Regions from separate parts of the Beduinella massiliensis genome, predicted to be linked through region 2. Evidence: predicted binding sites of a transcription regulator. Region 2 holds the regulator's gene; each other region holds the start of a gene.
What was found. The regulator Rex, encoded in region 2, represses fermentation and respiration genes when NADH is low (regulators of the CRP and FNR family bind a similar motif). The targets are predictions, from matches to a motif close to ATTGTTAANNNNTTAACAAT.
Positions count from the first base shown of each region.

Region 1: C1725_RS04920 (flavocytochrome c) is a predicted target of Rex. The motif match lies at 1,536-1,555, and genes of this name have one in related genera.
Region 3: C1725_RS13870 (phosphoglycerate kinase) is a predicted target of Rex. The motif match lies at 1,264-1,283, and genes of this name have one in related genera.

Region 1 is NZ_LT963430.1:951,368-954,643, reverse strand. Features, by position in the region: gene C1725_RS04920 (flavocytochrome c) at 1-1,430, opposite strand, end outside; gene C1725_RS04915 (tyrosine-protein phosphatase) at 1,606-2,430, opposite strand; gene C1725_RS04910 (DnaD domain protein) at 2,579-3,276, shown strand, end outside.
Region 2 is NZ_LT963430.1:2,610,182-2,613,457, reverse strand. Features, by position in the region: gene C1725_RS12745 (hypothetical protein) at 1-432, shown strand, start outside; gene C1725_RS12740 (response regulator) at 429-1,196, shown strand; gene C1725_RS12735 (redox-sensing transcriptional repressor Rex) at 1,392-2,048, shown strand; gene C1725_RS12730 (VanW family protein) at 2,075-3,276, shown strand, end outside.
Region 3 is NZ_LT963430.1:2,855,431-2,858,706, reverse strand. Features, by position in the region: gene C1725_RS13880 (pro-sigmaK processing inhibitor BofA family protein) at 1-85, shown strand, start outside; gene C1725_RS13875 (sugar-binding domain-containing protein) at 211-1,239, shown strand; gene C1725_RS13870 (phosphoglycerate kinase) at 1,417-2,604, shown strand; gene tpiA (triose-phosphate isomerase) at 2,698-3,276, shown strand, end outside.

The DNA of each region.
Region 1 (3,276 bases), 1.7 Mb from region 2:
ATGTACATCATCCCGTCCGTCTGGTCGATGATGGCCTTGGCCATCTCGTCGCGGCGGCCGTCCTCGCGCACGAAGCGCGTGCCTTCCTTGTTGACGAAGATACCCAGCGTGCTGCCGCTCATGATGTCGTAGGTCGCGCCCGTCTGCGGGTTGCAGTAGGGCAGAAGCTGAATCTGCTCCATGTTGACGAGCTGCGCGCCCGCCGCCTCGGCCATGAAGATGCCGTCGCCGGTGACCGCCGGCATGTTGCTGGTCGGCACCTTCGCGCTCAGGTCGGGCCACTTCTCGCCCTCGCAGTACTTCTGGCGCAGCTCCACGTTGCCCGCGAAGCCGCCGGTCGCGAGGATGACGCCCTTCGTCGCGTGCAGGGTGACGGCGTTGCCGTCCTTGCCCTCCGCGACGACGCCGACGACCTTGCCGTCCTCCACGATGAGGCTCTTGCCGGTCGTCTCCATCATCTGCGTGTAGCCCTCGCGGCTGGAAAGCGTCTGCGTAAAGGCGTCGATGTAGCCCACGCCGTTGGGCTTCACGGCCGCGTGCGTGCGCGGGTACAGCGAGCCCGCGCCGTGGGTGATCGTGTCGGTGAACTCCATGCCCATGCCTTCCAGCCACTTGAGGCTGGAGAGCGAATTGTCCGCCAGCTCCTGCACCATGCTCAGCTCGGCGACCTTGTCGCCGCCGTTCCAGGTCTGCAGCGCGAACCAGTTCGGGCTGTCGTAAATGGTCTTATCGGTCTGCCGGAAGGCCTCGTACTCCGCGCGCACCGCGTCCATCAGCGCCTTGTGCGCGTCGCTCACGGGTTCCTCCGCGATGGCCGCTTCCACCAGCGAGCCCAAGTCGCCGGAGACGTTGGTGGCATAGTCCTGCTTGGTCGGGTCGGGCGCGTTGTAGATGCCGCCCGCGACGATCGAGTTGCCGCCCAGGAAGCCGGACTTCTCGATCAGGATGACCGACGCGCCCGCGTCCGTCGCCGCGACCGCCGCCGCCAGGCCCGCGCCGCCTCCGCCCACGATGACGACGTCCGCCGTGGCCTCGACGTCGCCCGCCGGGGTCTTCTCAGGCGCGGCCTTCAGCGCGTCCACGTCCGCGCCCGCCTCCGCCAGGCACTTTTCCACCGCGGAGAGAATCGCGCGGCTGGAAATCGTGACGCCCGTGACCGCGTCCACCGCGAGGGACTGCGCGCCCACGACGCGCTCCGGAATGTCCTTCACCGCCTGGTCGCCGACGCCCGGCGTCTCCACGTGATCCGTCACCTCGACGGATTCAATCCTGTCCGCGCTGACGGTCACCTCCACCGTCAGCGGCCCGTGCATCGCGTTTACCGTCTGCGTGTACGTGCCCGGCGTCATGCCCTCGGCCGACGCGGCCGCACCAAGGCCCAGCAGCATCGCGAGCACCAGCAGCACGGACAGCGCTTTCCTTCCCAACATGTGTTTCTCCTCCTTTAATACAATCCGGGCGCACCGCCCGCTTCGTTTATTATACATCAATCTCTCACACAAAATCAACATATATTTGGACACAAAAAGAAAGTATTTGATATTTAAATATCAAATAACAGGGATCAAACGGCGCGGATGGGTGCGTGCCCCTCCGCGCCGTTCCTCACGCGAGGTACATCGACCTAAGCTTTGCAAGCCGCTCGTCCGTCAGGCCCATGCAGTCCGAAAGGTAGGCCTCCACCGAGCCGAAGCGCGCCTCGATGGCGGCGAAGACCGCCTCCAGATAGCTCGCTCGCACAGAGTTGAGCATCGCAAGCGCGTGCACCGCCGCCTCATCTTCGGTGCGGGTGGCCGCCGCGCGCATCATGCCCTCCGTCTCCTCCCGCAGGCAGGCGTTGGTAAAGAGGAAATCCTCGACGATCAGCTCCCTTGGGACGCCCAGCGCCGAAAGCAGCAGCGCCGTCGCCGTGCCCACGCGGTCCTTGCCCGCCGTGCAGTGGTAGAGCACCGCGCCTTCCTCCTGCTCCAGCAGCACGTCGAAGAAGCGGCGGAGCTGGCGCATGGCCCCCTCGCCCGTAGCGATGGCGGGGTAGGTCTTTTCAAAGTACGCGCCGATGTCCGTCCCGGCGGTCTTCACGTAAAAGAGCATCTGGCCCACGTAGTCCGTAAAATCGACCTTCGCCTCGCGGGTGACGCCGAGGTTCTCCTCGTCCAGCAGGGGCGCGGAGACGTAGCGCACGCCTTCGATGGCGGGGTCGGGCATCTGCGACGCCTCCGTGGGGGTGCGAAAGTCCACCACCGTCCTAAGCCCGTGCTCGGCCTTTAAGATTTCGATGTCCCGCCCCCTGGCGCGCGCGAGCATGCCGCTGCGCAGCAGCCGCCCGCTGCGGACGCGCAGCCCACCCGCCGCCGGGCAGCCGCCCAGGTCGCGCGTGTTGAGAAGCCCCTCCAGCGAGATGCGCGATGTATCTATCCAACGATTGTCCACCTGCATTCCTCCTTTGCTCCACACAGTATAGCATACTTCGCGGGCGCGCGCACCTAAAGCCAGGGACGGGTCAGCCTCTTTTCGCGCTGGTATTGCGCGCGCGTTTGTGTTATCATAACGCTATCAACGATACAGGAGAGAATGCCGCATGCCCTTTTGCACCTTTCAGGATCCGTACGCCCTCTTCGACTGCACGCCGCTGGAGAACCTCTACATTCAGGAATACATGCTGCGCGCGCCGGGCGATTTCGTCAAGGTCTACATCTACGGCCTGATGCAGTGCTACCATCCCGCCGAGCGCATGAGCCTTGCCGCCATGGCCAAGGATTTGGGGATGGAGGAAGACGCGGTGTTCCGCGCCTTTCAGTATTGGGAGCGCCAGGGCGCGGTGCGCCGCGTGGGCGACAACCCGCCCGCCTACGCCTACAAGAACCTCAAGCAGGCCCAGCTCACCGCGAGCACGGACCCTTCGCAGGACCTGTACCGCTACCGCGAGTTCAACGAGGAGCTGCGAAGCCTCTTTGACAAAAAGCGCCGCCTCTACGAGCAGGATTACCAGCGCATCTACGACTGGATGGAGATTCTGGAGCTGCCGCAGGAGGTGGTGCTGATGCTCATCCGCCACTGCATCGACCTGTACGGCATCCGCTTCTCCTTTGAAAAGGCGGACGCGCTCGCGCGCGAGTGGGCGCAGGGCGGCGTCACGACCATCGAAGACGTGGAGGAGATGACGCGTTCCTCCAAGCAGATGAAGCAGGACCTGCGGCGGGTGCTGCGCAGGCTCGGCCAGCGCCGCGAGCCCTCGCAGGACGAGGAGGCGCTCTTCAACAAGTGGGTGCGCGACTG
Region 2 (3,276 bases):
CAGGGAGAGTGGCAGCAGATGCTGGGACGCTTCGCCGAGGCGGCCAAACAGATCAGCGAAGACCCCGAAGAGATGCCGAAGGTGGAAGAACAGCCTGCGCCTTCGCATAAGCGGATGCACAAAAAAGAAGGTGGCGCCCCGATTTTGCGGGAGGCCTCGGCGGTCGAGCGCTCCGCACGCGTGGAGCATCGCTTGGATGCGGAGCGGATGAGCCGCATGCAGCCGAGAACCGTGACGCAGGAGGAAATGGAACAGGCGGGCGAGGGGGAAGACCCATGCCACGAGCTTGGTACGCCCTCCTACGCGGCGCCGCAGCCTCGCATGCAGCATGCGCAGGACGTGCAGGATGAGGCGCAGGAGCTGCTTCGGGGCATTATCCTCTCTGAAATTCTCACAAAACCTCAGGACAGGCGAAGGATGCGGATGCGATGAGTGAAAAGATACCGGTGGTCATTGCAGACGACGACGCGGGCATGCGGACCATCATGCGTAAGATGATCGAGCGCGTAGAAGGCTTTGAACTGCGCGGAGAGGCGACGAACGGCAGGGAACTGCTCGAAAAAGTGGAGCAGGAAAAGCCGCAGCTCGTCTTTCTGGACGTGGAGATGCCGGAAATGAGCGGTGTGGAAGCGGCGCGCGTCATTCAGGATACGGATCCTTCCATTATTCTGGTGTTTGCAACCGCGCACGATCAGTACATGGCCGATGCGTTTGAGGTGTATGCATTCGACTATCTGGTCAAACCGTTTAAACTCGAACGCGTGATGAAGACGCTGGAGCGCGCGCAGGACGTGTTGCTGAGGCGCGCGCAGGATGATCCGGTGCCTAACCCTACGCAGAATGCCGCGCCTCGGGCGAGGGTGGCGGCGGGAAGGCTCATGCTCCGCCACCGGGAGGGCGTCAACTTCGTCGCGATGGAAGATATCCTGCTCGTTCAGCGCGAAAATCGTGCGACCGTCCTTTACATGAAGGGTGGCGGCCGATTCGTGACGAGCGAGTCGCTGGGGGACATCGAGGCGCGGCTGGATCCCGAAATTTTCTATCGCTGCCATAAGTCCTACATCATCAACTTGCACGAAATCGACAGCATCACGCCATATGGACGATGGACCTATGTGGTTCGCCTTTGCGGCACGCAGCAGGACGCGCTCATCACGCACGAACGCTATGAAGAGCTGGAACGCCTGTTTTCGTGAATACAATCCGCCGGAAGCAACGCTTCCGGCGGATTACTGCATTTGGGGCGGTGCTTGTCCGACAAAATTTTGTGAAATCGGAGACGGCTCCGATGGATTTTCCCCTTGCGCACAAAAAAGGAAGCTGTTATACTAAACAGTACGGATGTCATCATAACAGCCGGAATGACAATGAAGTGAGTGGGGTGCAAGCAGATGGCCTACCGTTCCCGCGTCTCCGACGCCGTTGTCCGCCGCCTGCCGGGCTATTACAGGCACCTGCGTGAATTGGAAAAAGCAGGCGTTACCCGAATTTCGTCTCAGGAGCTTGGCGAACGAATGGGATTAACTGCCTCGCAAATTCGGCAGGATATCAACTGCTTTGGCGGTTTTGGCCAGCAGGGGTTTGGGTACCATGTATCTGAACTGAAGATGCGCATCGCGGAAATTCTGGGAATTACGCGCGAGTATCACGTCATCATCATTGGCGCGGGCAATATCGGCCGTGCGGTGGCGAACTACTCTTCTTTTGCGCGGGAAGGCTTCAAGGTACAGGCGATGTTCGATGTATCCCCCGCGCTCGTCGGAATCGACGTGCATGGCATCGTCGTGCAGCCGATTGAAAAGCTGGATGGATGGCTCGCTTCGCACGGCGTCGACATCGCCGTGCTCGCCGTGCCCCATGCGGCGGCGCAGCAGATGTGCGACCGACTGATCCAGGGGGGCGTGCGCGCTATCTGGAATTTTGCGCCGGTCGATTTGAGTACCCCGGAAAATTTCCCCGTCGTCAATGTTCACCTGAGCGATACCCTGCATATCCTTTCCTACAGGATGCACGAGCAGGAGCTCTTGGCTGAAAAGGGCGATCAATAAACGCATCGAGAAGGAGACCCCGCGACATGCCGAGCCAGAAAACGCCGGGAAGGCCGGGCGGCGACGTCAGCCGCTTTCAGCGTCCGGGCAGCGAAACGAGCCAAAGAAACACGCAGGTGCGGCGCATGCCGCCTCCGCGGAACGCGTACGAAAGAGAAGAAAAGAAGGTCTTTCCCTATTGGACGATTCCGGTCGTCTTCGTGTGCGTAGGGCTCCTTTCCCTGATATCCTGGTGGGTCGCGCAGGAGTATCAGGTTTATCAGCAGTTTCAGGAGGTATCCCGGCAGGTGGCCGTCGATACGTTCTATCCGGGCATTCGCGTAAACGGCACGGATATCGGCGGCATGACGATGGGAGAGGCCCAGGCTACCCTGGAATCGCATACCAATCAGCAGAGCGAGGCGTTCGCCATCGGGATCACGTATGGCGACAAAAAATGGCGGATCACGTCCGAAGAGGTTCCTATCCGCTTCGATACGCAGGAAGTGCTCGCCAGAGCCTATGCGCTGGGAAGGCGCGGAAGCCTGAAACAGCGCTACAGCGACGTTCAGATGCTGAAAACCGGCGGAGCGTCCTTTGAAACGGGACTCGGATACGACAAGGGAAAGGTACGCGAGCTGACGGACGTAGTCGTCGCCCGCATCGATCAGCCTGCGACGGACGCGACGCTGTACGCCTTTGACCCAGTGACGAAGACGTTCGTCTTTACGCCGGAGCAGGTAGGTTATGCCGCAGACGCGGATAGGCTGTATCGCGACGTGGTGGAGGCGCTGGATGCCGGACGTTACGACGCGGTGGTCGAGGTTACGGGAGCGCCTGTTCAGCCAGCGGTCACCCAGGCGATGCTGACCCCGATGTTCGGACGCGTTTCCTCCTTTACGACGGAGACGACGAAGGACAACAACCGCAACACGAACATCGCGCTTTCGTCCGACGCGCTCAACGGCCGGGTGGTCATGCCCGGCGAGACGCTCTCCTTTAACGAGTGCACCGGCCAGCGCACCAAGGCCAAGGGCTACAAAGAGGCGGGCGCGATTTCCGGTGGACAGCTGATCGACGACACGGGAGGCGGCGTGTGCCAGACTTCCTCGACGCTCTTTAATGCGGTTGTCCGCGCAAACCTGGAAATCGTGGATCGTTCGCAGCATTCTTGGCCGAGCACGTATGTGCCTAAGGGCGAGGACGCGGCGGTGGACTGGCCGAGACTGGACTTCGTCTTCCGCAACAA
Region 3 (3,276 bases), 250 kb from region 2:
CGGGCTCAATCTGCTCACGGTGGCTGTGAGCGCCGTGCTGGGCGTGCCGGGGGCGCTGCTGCTCGCCGCGTTCAGCTTCCTGTAGTCTTTTTGTGCGTTTTTCCGCTTGTGCCCTTTTGGAAGCCTATGGTATACTAACGAGTGGGACGAAAATTGGCAAGCGGGACAAATAATGCCCGCGCGACTTCGCAAAGAGGTGCGCAGTTACAGATGGATGTAGAGATGATGGATACGGTCGCGCGGCTCGCGCCGGACCTGTGGCAGCAGATGGGCGTGCGGGCGCTGGTGCTGGAGCGGATTGGCGCGCTGCAGCCGATCGGCAGGCGTGCGCTTGCCTCGCGCCTGAACCTGCCGGAACGCGAGGTGCGGGCCCAGGCGGCGGCGCTGAGGGAGGCGGGTTTCGTCGAGTTGGACGCAGCCGGCATGACGCTGACGCCTTCGGCACAGGGCGTGTTGCCCGCAGCGCGCGAGATCAGCCACGGAATCCGTGCGCTGTCGATGCTGGAGGCATCGCTTTCCAGGCGGCTCGGCGTGTCGCGCGTGGTGGTCGTGCCGGGCGACGCGGACGAGGACGAATACGTTACCACGGAGGTGGGCATCGCGGCCGGGCAGAGGCTGCGCGGGCTGCTGCGGGACGGGGCCGTTCTCGCGGTCACGGGCGGCACGACCATCGCCCAGGTCGCGCGGAACCTGCCGGTCTGCGCGCCGCTGGACGTGCTCGTCGTGCCCGCGCGCGGCGGAAATGGACGAGCCGTGGAGACACAGGCGGGCACCCTGGCCGCGCTGATCGCTCAGCATCTGGGCGGCCACAACCGGCTGCTGCACATCCCGGACCGCGTGGACGGACGGGCGCTGCAGGCCGTGATGGAACTGCCGGAGGTGCGGGAGGTGCTGGAAATCATCGAGAGGGCCGACGTGCTGCTCCACGGCGTCGGGCGTGCGGACGACCTGGCGCACCATCGCCGCCTCAGCGAGGCGGAGGCGGCGGAGATGTTCAGGCGCGGCGGGGTCGCCGAGGCGTACGGCTACTTCTTCAACGCCCAGGGCGAGGTGGTCTACGCGGCGGCGAACATCGGCGTGAGTCTGGAGTCGCTGTCGCATATCCGCGCGATGATCGCCGTGGCGGCGGGCTCCAGCAAGGCGGAGGCGATTATCGCCGTCATGCGCGGACACCCGCACGAACTGCTGGTGACGGACGAGGGCGCGGCCAAACGCATGCTTGCCCTGCTGGCGGATTGACAGTGGCCAGGCTGACCCATTCTAATTGATATTTTTTTAACTGGTTCGCCGCCGGAAAGGGCTCGACAAGACCCCCCGGCGCGTGATAAAATGGAAGAAGAATGGACACAGATGCCTTAGCGTCTGCAACCATAATGTACCATCGTGCTGCGGCATGAAAAATGGAGGAGTGTAATCATGGCCAAGAAGACGATCGAAGACATCCAGGTTTCCGGCAAGAAAGTGCTCGTCCGCTGTGACTTCAACGTCCCGCTGGACGCCAACAAAAACATCACCGATGAAAACCGCATCAAGGGCGCGCTGCCGACGATTCAGTACCTGATCGACCACGGCGCGAAGGTCATCCTCTGCTCTCACCTGGGCCGTCCGAAGGGTGAGTTCAACATGAAGTACTCCCTCGCGCCTGTCGCGGCGCGCCTTACGCAGCTGCTGGGCAAGGAAGTCAAGCTGGCGAAGGACGTCGTCGGCGAGGATGCCCAAAAGCTCGCTTCCGAGCTCAAGGACGGCGACGTGATGATGCTCGAAAACGTTCGCTTCCACAAGGAAGAGGAGAAGAACGATCCGGAGTTTGCAAAGCAGCTCGCGTCCCTGGCCGAGGTATACGTGAACGACGCTTTCGGCACCGCGCACCGCGCGCATGCCTCCACCGAGGGCGTGGCGCATCTGCTGCACCCGGCGGTCGCGGGCTTCCTGATCGGCAAGGAGCTGGCCATCATGGGCAAGGCGCTGGAGAATCCGGACCGTCCGTTCGTCGCGATCCTGGGCGGCGCGAAGGTTTCCGACAAGATCGGCGTCATCAACAACCTGCTGGACAAGGTCGATACCCTGATCATCGGCGGCGGCATGAGCTACACCTTCCAAAAAGCGCTGGGCGGCAAGATCGGCAAGTCCCTGCTGGAGGAGGACAAGGTGGAGCTGGCCAAGGAGCTGATGGAAAAGGCGAAGCAGAAGGGCGTGAAGCTGCTGCTGCCGGTCGACAACGAAGCGGGCAACGACTTCTCCAACGACACGATGCGCATCACCGTGCACTCCAAGGAGATTCCGGACGGCTTTGAGGGCATGGACATCGGCCCGAAGACCCAGGTGATCTTCGCCAACGAGATCGCCAACGCGAAGACCGTCGTCTGGAACGGCCCGATGGGTGTGTTCGAGTTTGAAAACTTCGCCACCGGCACCCGCGCGATCGCCAAGGCCATGGCCGAGTGCGACGGCGTGACGATCATCGGCGGCGGCGACAGCGCGGCGGCTGTGGAGCAGATGGGCTTCGCCAAGAAGGTGACCCATGTTTCCACCGGCGGCGGCGCGAGCCTCGAATACCTGGAGGGCAAGACGCTTCCGGGCGTCGCGGCGCTGGACGACAAGTAAAATACCCCTTCAATCCCCGGACGGCATGAACAGGCCGTTCGGGGGTTTGACATGCACGCAGGCAGGACAAGATAACGTAAAGGAGAAATAAATATGCGCAAGCCGATTATTGCTGGAAACTGGAAGATGAACAAGACGCCCTCTGAGGCGAAGCAGCTCGTGCAGGAGCTCGTTCCGCTGGTCGCGGACGCCAACTGCGACGTGGTCGTCTGCACCCCGGCCGTCAACTTTGCGGCGGTGTACGAGGTCATCAAGGGCACCAACGTCAAGCTCGGCGCGGAGAACATGCACTGGAAGGAGTCCGGCGCGTACACGGGCGAGCTTTCCGCCGCGATGCTCAAGGAGTCCGGATGCGAATACGTCATTATCGGCCATTCAGAGCGCCGCCAGTACTTCGGCGAGACGGACGAGACGGTGAACCTGCGCACGCGCGCCGCGGTGGCGGCGGGGCTGATCCCGATCGTCTGCGTGGGCGAAAAGAAGGAACAGCGCGAGGCGGGCTACACGGACACGCTGGTAACCTATCAGACGCTGACGGCGCTGACGGGCCTGACGGCTGCCGAGGTGGAAAACGTCGTCATCGCTTACGAGCCGGTATGGGCCATCGGCACGGGCCTGACCGCGACGGACGAACAGGCGAACGAAACCATCGGCGTTATCCGCGCGGCGATC